One region of the Streptomyces griseus subsp. griseus genome, then DNA from elsewhere that is predicted to be linked to it. Evidence: riboswitches for the same ligand, from Rfam matches in the RefSeq annotation. Region 1 holds a riboswitch; each other region holds the start of a gene.
What was found. A riboswitch is a leader RNA that binds a small molecule or an ion and turns the genes downstream of it on or off. The one in region 1 is predicted to bind cyclic di-AMP.
Positions count from the first base shown of each region.

Region 2: another riboswitch for cyclic di-AMP. It lies ahead of D6270_RS03310 (C40 family peptidase); the one in region 1 lies ahead of D6270_RS12640 (transglycosylase family protein).
Region 3: another riboswitch for cyclic di-AMP. It lies ahead of D6270_RS21165 (C40 family peptidase); the one in region 1 lies ahead of D6270_RS12640 (transglycosylase family protein).
Region 4: another riboswitch for cyclic di-AMP. It lies ahead of D6270_RS18115 (M23 family metallopeptidase); the one in region 1 lies ahead of D6270_RS12640 (transglycosylase family protein).

Region 1 covers NZ_CP032543.1:2,780,182-2,782,373, reverse strand. Annotated here, with positions in the region: partial or broken gene D6270_RS33805 (transglycosylase family protein) at 1-550, shown strand, start outside; cyclic di-AMP (ydaO/yuaA leader) riboswitch at 841-1,038, shown strand; gene D6270_RS12640 (transglycosylase family protein) at 1,044-1,760, shown strand; gene eno (phosphopyruvate hydratase) at 2,108-2,192, shown strand, end outside.
Region 2 covers NZ_CP032543.1:737,067-739,258, reverse strand. Annotated here, with positions in the region: gene D6270_RS03320 (ATP-binding protein) at 1-20, shown strand, start outside; partial or broken gene D6270_RS03315 (LysR family transcriptional regulator) at 1-641, opposite strand, end outside; gene D6270_RS03310 (C40 family peptidase) at 862-1,332, opposite strand; cyclic di-AMP (ydaO/yuaA leader) riboswitch at 1,336-1,522, opposite strand; gene D6270_RS03305 (hypothetical protein) at 1,876-2,181, opposite strand; gene D6270_RS03300 (ATP-dependent Clp protease proteolytic subunit) at 2,189-2,192, opposite strand, start outside.
Region 3 covers NZ_CP032543.1:4,662,893-4,665,084, reverse strand. Annotated here, with positions in the region: partial or broken gene pcrA (DNA helicase PcrA) at 1-605, opposite strand, end outside; cyclic di-AMP (ydaO/yuaA leader) riboswitch at 865-1,031, shown strand; gene D6270_RS21165 (C40 family peptidase) at 1,030-2,192, shown strand, end outside.
Region 4 covers NZ_CP032543.1:4,044,618-4,046,809, forward strand. Annotated here, with positions in the region: gene D6270_RS18110 (PP2C family protein-serine/threonine phosphatase) at 1-1,031, shown strand, start outside; cyclic di-AMP (ydaO/yuaA leader) riboswitch at 1,242-1,394, shown strand; gene D6270_RS18115 (M23 family metallopeptidase) at 1,406-2,192, shown strand, end outside.

The DNA of each region.
Region 1 (2,192 bases):
CGGACGAAGCGGATGAAAAGGGCGAGAGCGGCACTTCCGACAAGGCGGGCAAGGGCGAGAAGGGGGGCGGCGACGCCCTCGACCCCTCGGCGAAGCCTTCCGCGAAGCCCTCCACCGGGAAGGCCGGGGAGACCGGCAAGACCGGCGGGACCGGAAACGTCGAGTCCCCCGACGCCTCGCAGCCCTCCCAGGGCGCCGACCGCACCGGCGGCAAGCACCGGGGCGCCCCGGCCCCCGAGGAGACCGGCGCGGTGGACCAGGGGACGGCCCCCGCGAGTCCGGCCGGCACGCCTCGCGGGGCGAGGGTGACGCACGGGACGGCGGCGCGGTCGCCGACGGCGGCTACACCGTGCAGCCCGGGGACAACCTCTGGGCGATTGCTGACGCACAGAAACTTCCCCAGGGCTGGACCGGTCTGTACGAGGCCAACAAGGATCTCCTGGGCTCCGACCCGGACCTGATCCTGCCCGGGCAGAGCCTGGATCTGGGGCTGGACCAGGCCGGTCAGGCGGGTGCCGAGCAGGGCGCCGAGGTGCCTGCCGCCAACTGATCGAATTCGGGAAAACACCCCAAAATCGCGGGTAGTTCAGAGGCCTATGTCCACTTATGCGTAAGTGAGACATGGGTCTCTTTGCTTCAACTGGCGTGTTGCGTCCGCCCGCTCGGCGCAGATCCCCTCCGACCTGCGGAAACGGTCCATCAGGGTGGGCAAGTAAGCGCCGATTGGGCCATTATGTCCATCTTTGAATGTCGGGGTTGCCTGTGTTTACGGTCGGAACCGCTCGCACCGCGGGCCCCGTCGACCGTCACGCCGAATCCTGCCGTCGGTCGAAGGGAACAGACGCGTAAGCGCCGTAGGCAGGAGCGGGGGACCCAGGTAGGCCGCCGGGTCCGTACGGCCCCTTCGGAGGACAGCTCCTTCGAAGCCGGGGACGTACGGGAACGGCTTGGGGTGAAGTCGTGCGCAAGGTCGCGCGACCGGGCAACTCATCAGCCCGAACCCGACAGCTCACCTCGTAGGCGTCGGTGAGGAGATCCGTTCCATGCTGCTGAACAGCAAGGCCAAGCACCGCCGCCCCTCGAAGACCGTCCGTTTCGCCACCCTCGCGAGCATCACCGGTGCAGCCGTCGCCGTCCCGCTGATGGGCGCGACCAACGCTTCCGCCGCCTCCGTCTCGACCTGGGACGCCGTCGCCCAGTGCGAGTCCGGCGGCAACTGGTCCATCAACACCGGCAACGGCTACTACGGCGGACTGCAGTTCTCGCAGTCCAGCTGGGCCGCCGCCGGCGGTACGCAGTACGCCTCCCGCGCCGACCTGGCCTCCAAGGACCAGCAGATCGCCACCGCCGAGAAGCTCCTCGCCCTGCAGGGCCCGGGTGCCTGGGCGTGCGCCGGCGCCGGCGGCCTCACCAACGACGGTGTGGACCCGGGCGTGAACACCGGCTCCGGCCAGTCGCAGAGCAAGCCGCAGCAGGCGCAGCCCGAGCGCAAGGCCGAGCAGCCCACCACGCGCAGCGAGCAGCGCACCGCCCCGGCCGCCCCCAAGGCCGAGAGCTCCAAGAAGACCGTCACCACCCCGACCGGTGAGAAGGTCAAGAAGGGCGACGGCGAGTACAAGGTGAAGTCCGGCGACACCCTGAGCAAGATCGCTCAGAAGGAGGGTGTCAAGGGCGGCTGGAGCAAGCTCTTCAACCTCAACGACGACATCGTCGAGGACGCCGACCTGATCTTCCCGGGTCAGCAGCTCCACCTGAAGTAACAGCCGTCTCTCCTCCCCGGAGGGAGGGGGTCCGGCGGCACCCTCCCTCGCACGGCTCCCCGGCCCGGCGCGCTACTCCCCCCGTGCGCGTCGGGCCGGGGTCTTTCGGTGCGAGGGGCGCCGGCGGGCGGGCCGATCCGTTCACTTCTTGTCGGCAGCGCGCCGCCACTGCTTGTTACTACCCAGTAGATTTCTAGAGATTTGTCCCGTGATGCTGGTCCTTGGGTCCTTTTTCGTCCCAGGAGACGGGCGGTCGGCCGACTGACGCGGCCAGGCCGGTTAGGCTCGTGTCGCAAGGCCACAGTGACCCTGCACAACCAGCGTCATATCCCAGAAGGAGATGCCTCGTGCCGTCCATCGACGTCGTCGTAGCCAGGGAAATCCTCGACTCCCGGGGCAACCCCACGGTCGAGGTCGAGGTCGGCCTCGACG
Region 2 (2,192 bases), 2.0 Mb from region 1:
TGGTGTCGGTCCAGGGCTGACGACAGGGGTCGCGAGGGCCACCGCGGTTCAGGGGACGGCCGTGGTTCAGCGGGCCGCCACGTCAGGGGGTGCCACGGCTCAGCGGGCCGGTGCCCGACGGCGGTCGCCGGCACCAGCTCCTCGACCAGCGGGGGCTCCACGGTGACGCCCAGGGGCGGCGGGTCCGCCACCGCCGGGCCGCAGGTGTGGGTCAGTGCCAGGTCCGCCTCGCGCGCGGTGGCCGCCGCGACACCGCCCGGCGGCTCGCACTCGGTGACCCCCGGATCGACCTCCGGATTGGGCCCGCCGGAACGCGCTCAGGACCGGCGGAAGCAGATGGACCCCGGCCGTCGTGAACGTCCCCACCCGCAACCTGCCGCCCGACAGCCCGGCCGGCCCGTGCCGCGCTTGGTCCAGCCCGTCCAGCACCCGCCTGGCCCGGCCCGCCGGCAGCTCACCGGCGGCCGTCGGCCACGCCCCGCGATGGTGGCGTACCAGCAGCGTCGCCCGGCCTCGCGCTCCAGCTCGGCCGGCTGCCGGGAGAGCGCGGGCGCGGTGCCGCCCAGGTGGGCGGCGGCCCGCGTGATCGATCCGGTCCCGGAGACCGCCACCAGTGCGGCGAGCCGCGTCGGGTCGTGGATGAGGCGTTCCCTCAGGCAGACCCAGAAGACCGCAAGTACACGCTGAAGGCTCCGCAGGTCCGGGCTGGACCCCGTGGACGCACAGGCGATCGCCTTCGCCGGGGTCGCCCGGCGCTGGTGACCGGGCCCCCTCCTGCGCCGAGGGGCGCCGGGGCCCTTGCGGGCGGGGGCGGCAGCTGCGCCCGTACCGCCCGCAAGGGAAGAGCGTCCGGTCGGTGGGTCAGCGGACCCGTCCGTACCAGACGCTCTTGGACCAGATTTTCGCCTTGCGGACCACGTCCCCGGATTTGGGGGAGTGCCAGATCTTCCCGCCCCCGGCGTAGATGCCCACGTGGTAGACGCTGCGGCCGGAATGGAAGAAGACCAGGTCGCCGGGTTTCCGCTTCGACGAGGAGATCCGGCTGGTCTTGTTGTACTGCTGCTGTGCCGTGCGAGGGAGTTTCTTCCCGGCCTTCTTGAACGAGTAGACAGTCAGCCCCGAGCAGTCGAAACGGCTGGGACCTGTGGCTCCGTACTTGTAAGGAGCGCCCTTCTTCGACGCGGCGATCTTGAGCGCCTTCGTCGAATGGGTGGCGGCCTCGGCATCGTTGACCAGACCTGGTGCCAGCATCGAGGACGTCACGGCCAGGGTGAGTACGGAAGCCGTACCGACCCGGGCGAACAGAGACGGGACATGAACCTGCGCAGACATGCGCAACCCTTCGTCAGCCGCCTGTGAAGGATGACCTGTCGGGTTCGGGCTGGCGAAGTTGCCCGGCCGCTTGACGCGGCTTCACCCCGAGGGCTTCCCGGTCTCCCGGTCGGCCCGTTGTGCTCGGGTCCTCCACTCCTGCCGATCCACTCCTGTCGACCAGTCATCCGGGAAGCGGCAGGACTCGGCGTCCACCCGGACCGCCCCGCCGCGGCGGCGGGGGCTTGTCGTCCCAGGGATCTTGACTCACGAAGTGCCGGATTTCCGAGCTGAAACAGTGATTTGTGAGTCTCCTCACCACTGAACCGTTCGGGTGGACGGGGCGGATTCGCGCCCGCCGACGAGCCCGGCGCACACCCTCGTACCAGCGACGAAAGGGAGCATTTCGAGTACAGCCCGCACGCCGAACGCAAGTTGAGCCGTCGCTCGCGCGGGTGATGGCCTACGCCGAACGAGCGAGGGAAATCGATCGCGGAACCGGGCGTGTCGCACGGCGCGGCGACCGGCCCGCTCCCGTGACGCGCTCCCGGCGCGCGGCGCGGCTCAGTTCGGGTTGGGCGGCACGGCGACCCTGCCCGCCCGCCGCTCGCCGTCCAGCACCCGCAGGGCCCGTACGAGCGTCGCCGCGTGGATCTGCCGCTCGCCGCGCTCGTGCATCAGGGCGAGCGCGTCGCGCAGGGCCGCCGCCCCGGAGGCCAGGGCCTGAGCCGCCCGCAGCGCGCTGTAGGTGTCGCCGCCGTGTGCGGGGTTGATCCGGCCCACCTGGTCCAGGGCCGCCAGATAGCAGTCGATGAACTCGCCCTCGGCGCGGGTCAGAGCGGGCAAAGGCGGGAACTCCGGTGGCTCCATGAGCGGTTCAC
Region 3 (2,192 bases), 1.9 Mb from region 1:
GAAGGACTTCGGCGGGTAGCGCTTGGGGTCCAGGTCCAGATCGCGGCAGACCAGGGCCATCAGCCGCTTGGAGTCGGCGGCGTCGTAGATCGAGAACGACGAGGTGAAGCCGAGCTTCTTCGACTCGCGGCGCAGGATGCGGACGCACGCGCTGTGGAAGGTCATGACCCACATCGCGTTGGCGCGCGGCCCACCAGCTGCTCCACGCGCTCCTTCATCTCGCCCGCGGCCTTGTTGGTGAAGGTGATCGCGAGGATCTGCCCCGGGTGCACCCCGCGCTCGGCCAGCAGATGGGCGATGCGGTGGGTCAGCACCCGGGTCTTGCCGGAGCCGGCCCCGGCGACGATGAGCAGCGGGGAGCCGGCGTGCACGACGGCGGCGCGCTGCTCGGTGTTCAGCCCGTCCAGCAGCGCCGCGGCGTCGATCACCGGGCGCGGGTGACCGTCCCGGTAATACCCGTCCCGGGGCGGCGGGGGCGCGTCGAAGACACCCTCGAAGAGACCCTCCGGCACCGCTTCGGGTGCGTGGTCCTCCGGGGGCGGCGGCGGGCCGTCCTCCGTGGACTGGAGGCCGGTCAGGAAACTGTCGTCAAAGAGGCTGCTCATCGCCATCCGAGTCTAGGGGGCCGCACCGACAACGTTCGGCCGAAGGCCACAAGCAGCCATCCGGCCCCGTACGCACGGAGAGCGGACTTTCACGTTCCGTGAAGGAGTGCCCGGTCGGAGGGGGTGCGGGGACCCCGATCCGAAAAGGTCACGAAAATGTATCGGGCATATCGCTCATCCTTCTTCCCAGCGGTGCCACGCGTTGGCTAGCGTGCTGGGTCAGGTGATCCGTTATCTCCCTGAGACGAACCGCGTCTCACGGTCACCTCTGCCGAATCCGTGCCGCCCTCCCGGCGGTTCGGAACCGGGGACCCACACGCACAACCGGGGTGAATCGGTCCGTACCCTCGCATCCGGACCGTAGGACAGCCTTCCGTTCCGTCCGAACCCGACAGCTAACCCGGTAGGCGGTCCACGGAAGGAGATGCCGGTCTTGGCATCGCATCGCAAGCCGCGCACGAAGGTGCGCACCACCCCCGCCGTCGGGTTCACGACGGCCGCGCTGGCCTCTGTGACGCTGCTCTCCACGCAGAGCGCGACCGCCGCCCCCGCCGAGCCGAAGCCGGCCATCGAGGACGTCCAGAAGAAGGTCGACGAGCTCTACCGCCAGGCGGGCAGCGCGACCCAGCAGTACAACCGGGCGAAGGCCGCCTCCACCGCCCAGCGCGCCAAGGTCGACACGCTGCTCTCCGATGTGGCGAAGCGGACCGAGAAGATCAACGAGGCCCGCCGGGAGCTGGGGTCCTACGCGGCCGCGCAGTACCGCACCGGCGGTATCGCGCCCACCGCGACCTTCTTCCTGGCGGACGACCCGCAGGCGTACTTCGACCAGAACCAGGTGATGAGCCGGTCGACGGAGCGGCAGCAGAAGGCCGTCGACGACTTCCGTGCGCAGCAGGCGGCGGCGTCGAAGAAGCGCGCGGAGGCCGTGAAGAGCCTGGAGTCGCTCACCGAGACGCAGACCACCCTGCGCTCCAGCAAGCAGAAGGTGCAGACGAAGCTCACCGAGGCCCGGTCCCTGCTCTCGAAGCTGACCGCCGAGGAGAAGGCGCGGCTGGCGGAGCTGGAGCGCAAGAAGGAGGCCGAGGCCAAGGAGAAGGCGGAGAAGCTGGCCCGCAGGCAGGCCGCCGAGGCCAAGGAGCGCGAGGCGGCGGAGAAGAGGGCCCGCGAGGAGGCCGCCAAGGAGTCGGGCGGGGACAGCGGTTCCGGTTCCGGCAGCGGTACGGGTACGGGTACGAGCCCGGGGTCCGGTACGGGTACGGGGACCGGGGCGGGCGGCAGCTACGCCACGAAGGCCGAGAAGGTGCTGGCCTTCGCCCGCGCCCAGATCGGCAAGCCGTACGTGTGGGGGGCCTCGGGCCCGTCCTCGTACGACTGCTCCGGGCTGACCCAGGCGGCCTGGCGGGAGGCGGGGGTGACGCTGCCCCGGACCACCTGGGACCAGGTGAAGGTGGGCACGCGGGTCGCCACGTCGGACCTCCAGCCCGGGGACCTGGTCTTCTTCTACGACGACATCAGCCACGTCGGCATCTACAAGGGCGACGGGATGATGATCCACGCCCCGAAGCCGGGGGCGAACGTCCGCGA
Region 4 (2,192 bases), 1.3 Mb from region 1:
CCATCTTCGTGGCCGCGCCGCTGATCGCCGCCCCCTTCTTCTCGCTCGCCAGCACCATCCGTACGGGCGTGGCCGCGGTCCTCTCCGTCATCGCGATGCGGCTCTCCGACGGGACGTCCACCCAGGTCGTCCCGGTCATCGAGATGATCACGGTCCTCACCGCCGCCGCCCTGGCCCTCGTCATCAACGGGGTCGTGCGCCGCAGCAACGAGCAGCTGGCCTCGGCGCGGGTCATCGCGGAGACGGCCATGCGGGCCGTGCTGCCGACCCCGGCGGAGCGGATCGGTGGGCTCCAGGTGGCGGCGCGGTACGAGGCGGCGCAGGCGGACGAGTTCGTCGGCGGGGACCTGTTCGCGGTGGCGGACACCCCGCACGGCGTACGCCTGGTCGTCGGGGATGTGCGTGGCAAGGGGCTGGACGCCGTGGAGGCGGTGGCGGTGATCATCGGGGCGTTCCGGGAGGCCGCCGAGCAGGAGCGGTCCCTGGAGGGCGTGGCGCAGCGGCTGGAGCGGGCGCTGGCCCGGGAGGGGACGCGGCGGTACGGGCTGGACGCCATGGAGGGGTTCATCACCGCCGTGCTGGCCGAGATCCCGCCCGGTTCGGCCTCGCTGCGCCTGGTCAACCGCGGCCACCCCGAGCCGATCCTGCTGCACGCGGACGGGGCTCTGGAGGTCCTCGCGCCGTCCGTGCCCGCGATGCCGCTGGGGATGGACCTGGGGGTGTGGCCGGACCGGTCCGACGAGTGGGAGCTGCCCGGCGGCTCGACGCTCCTCGCCTTCACGGACGGGCTCTCCGAGGCGCGGGACGCGAGCGGGGTCTTCTACGATCCGGCGGCCCGGCTGCGCGGCCGGATCTTCCCCGGCCCCGAGGAGCTGCTCTCGGCGCTCACCGACGACGTACGGCTGCACACCGGGGGCCGGTCGACGGACGACATGGCGCTGCTCGCGGTCAGCCGGCCGGCGGAGGGGCAGGCGCCGCGGCGTACGACGGTGAAGATCGTCGGCCGGGGCGATGACACGGTGCGTAACTGAAGAGCATCGCTCCGCATAACAGTTGACACACCATCAGAAAAAGAGGTGTGGGCGAGGGGTCGTCAAGTCGTCCGATTCGGGCCGCTTGTGGACGGTAAGTCCCTGCTGGAGTCGTTAATGATCAACACGAACAGCTTGGAATCGGGCCCGTCCGTCTATTAACGTTCGATAACGCAGCGCGGTCGTCCCAGCCGTCGTCAGAGACGGCGCCGTGCGCGAGCGCCGAATCCCGCAAGGGAACCGGGGAACCACCTACATGGGGTGAATCGGACGCCTGTGTCTCGTGAGAGGCGGAGGGGCCCGTAGGAGACCTTCCTGCTCCGAACCCGTCAGCTAACCCGGTAGGCGAGAAGGAAGGAAAGGAGCGCGCCCACGTGGCGTCCAACCAGCCTGCCCCTGAGGCCCCGTCACCCTTCACTGCCGATGGCCTCGGTGGTCCGGAGCGGACGTGGGAGGAGTGGAACCCCACCGCGGAGTCCGTCCGCCCCGTGCGCGGCAAACACCGCGTGGCCAAGCAGCGCGGCCTCGCCCGCAGCTCCACCGTCCTCGGGGTCGGCGTCATAGCGGCTGTCGGCGCGGGTGGCATGGCCACCGCCCAGTCCAAGCCCCCGGTCTCCATCTCCCTCCCCGATTCCATCGCGGACAACCTCCCCGACGCCAAGTCCCTTCCCGGCGTCGGGGCCTTCATGTCCGACGAGGCCGAGGCCGCCCCGGTCACCGCCGCCCCGCTCACCACCGCGGGCATCACGACCGCCGAGGCCGACCAGGGCACCACCGACGCCGGTGAGGCACTGCGCGCCCGCATCCTCCAGCAGGCCGAGCAGCAGCAGGCCAGCGCCGACGCCGAGGCCGAGGCCGCCGAGGAGAAGGCCGCGGCCGAGAAGGCCGCCGCCGACGCGAAGAAGCAGCAGGACCAGGCCGAGGCCAAGGCCAAGGCCAAGATCGCCGCCGAGAAGAAGGCGGCGGAGGAAGCGGCCGCGAAGAAGGCCGAGGAGGAGCGCCTCGCCAAGCTCCGCGCCAGCTACACGCTGCCCACCTCGTCGTACACGCTCACCTCGACCTACGGCCAGTCCGGCGCGATGTGGTCCTCGGGCCAGCACACCGGCCTGGACTTCGCCGGGGCGGCCGGTTCGCCGCTCAAGGCCGTGCACAGCGGCACGA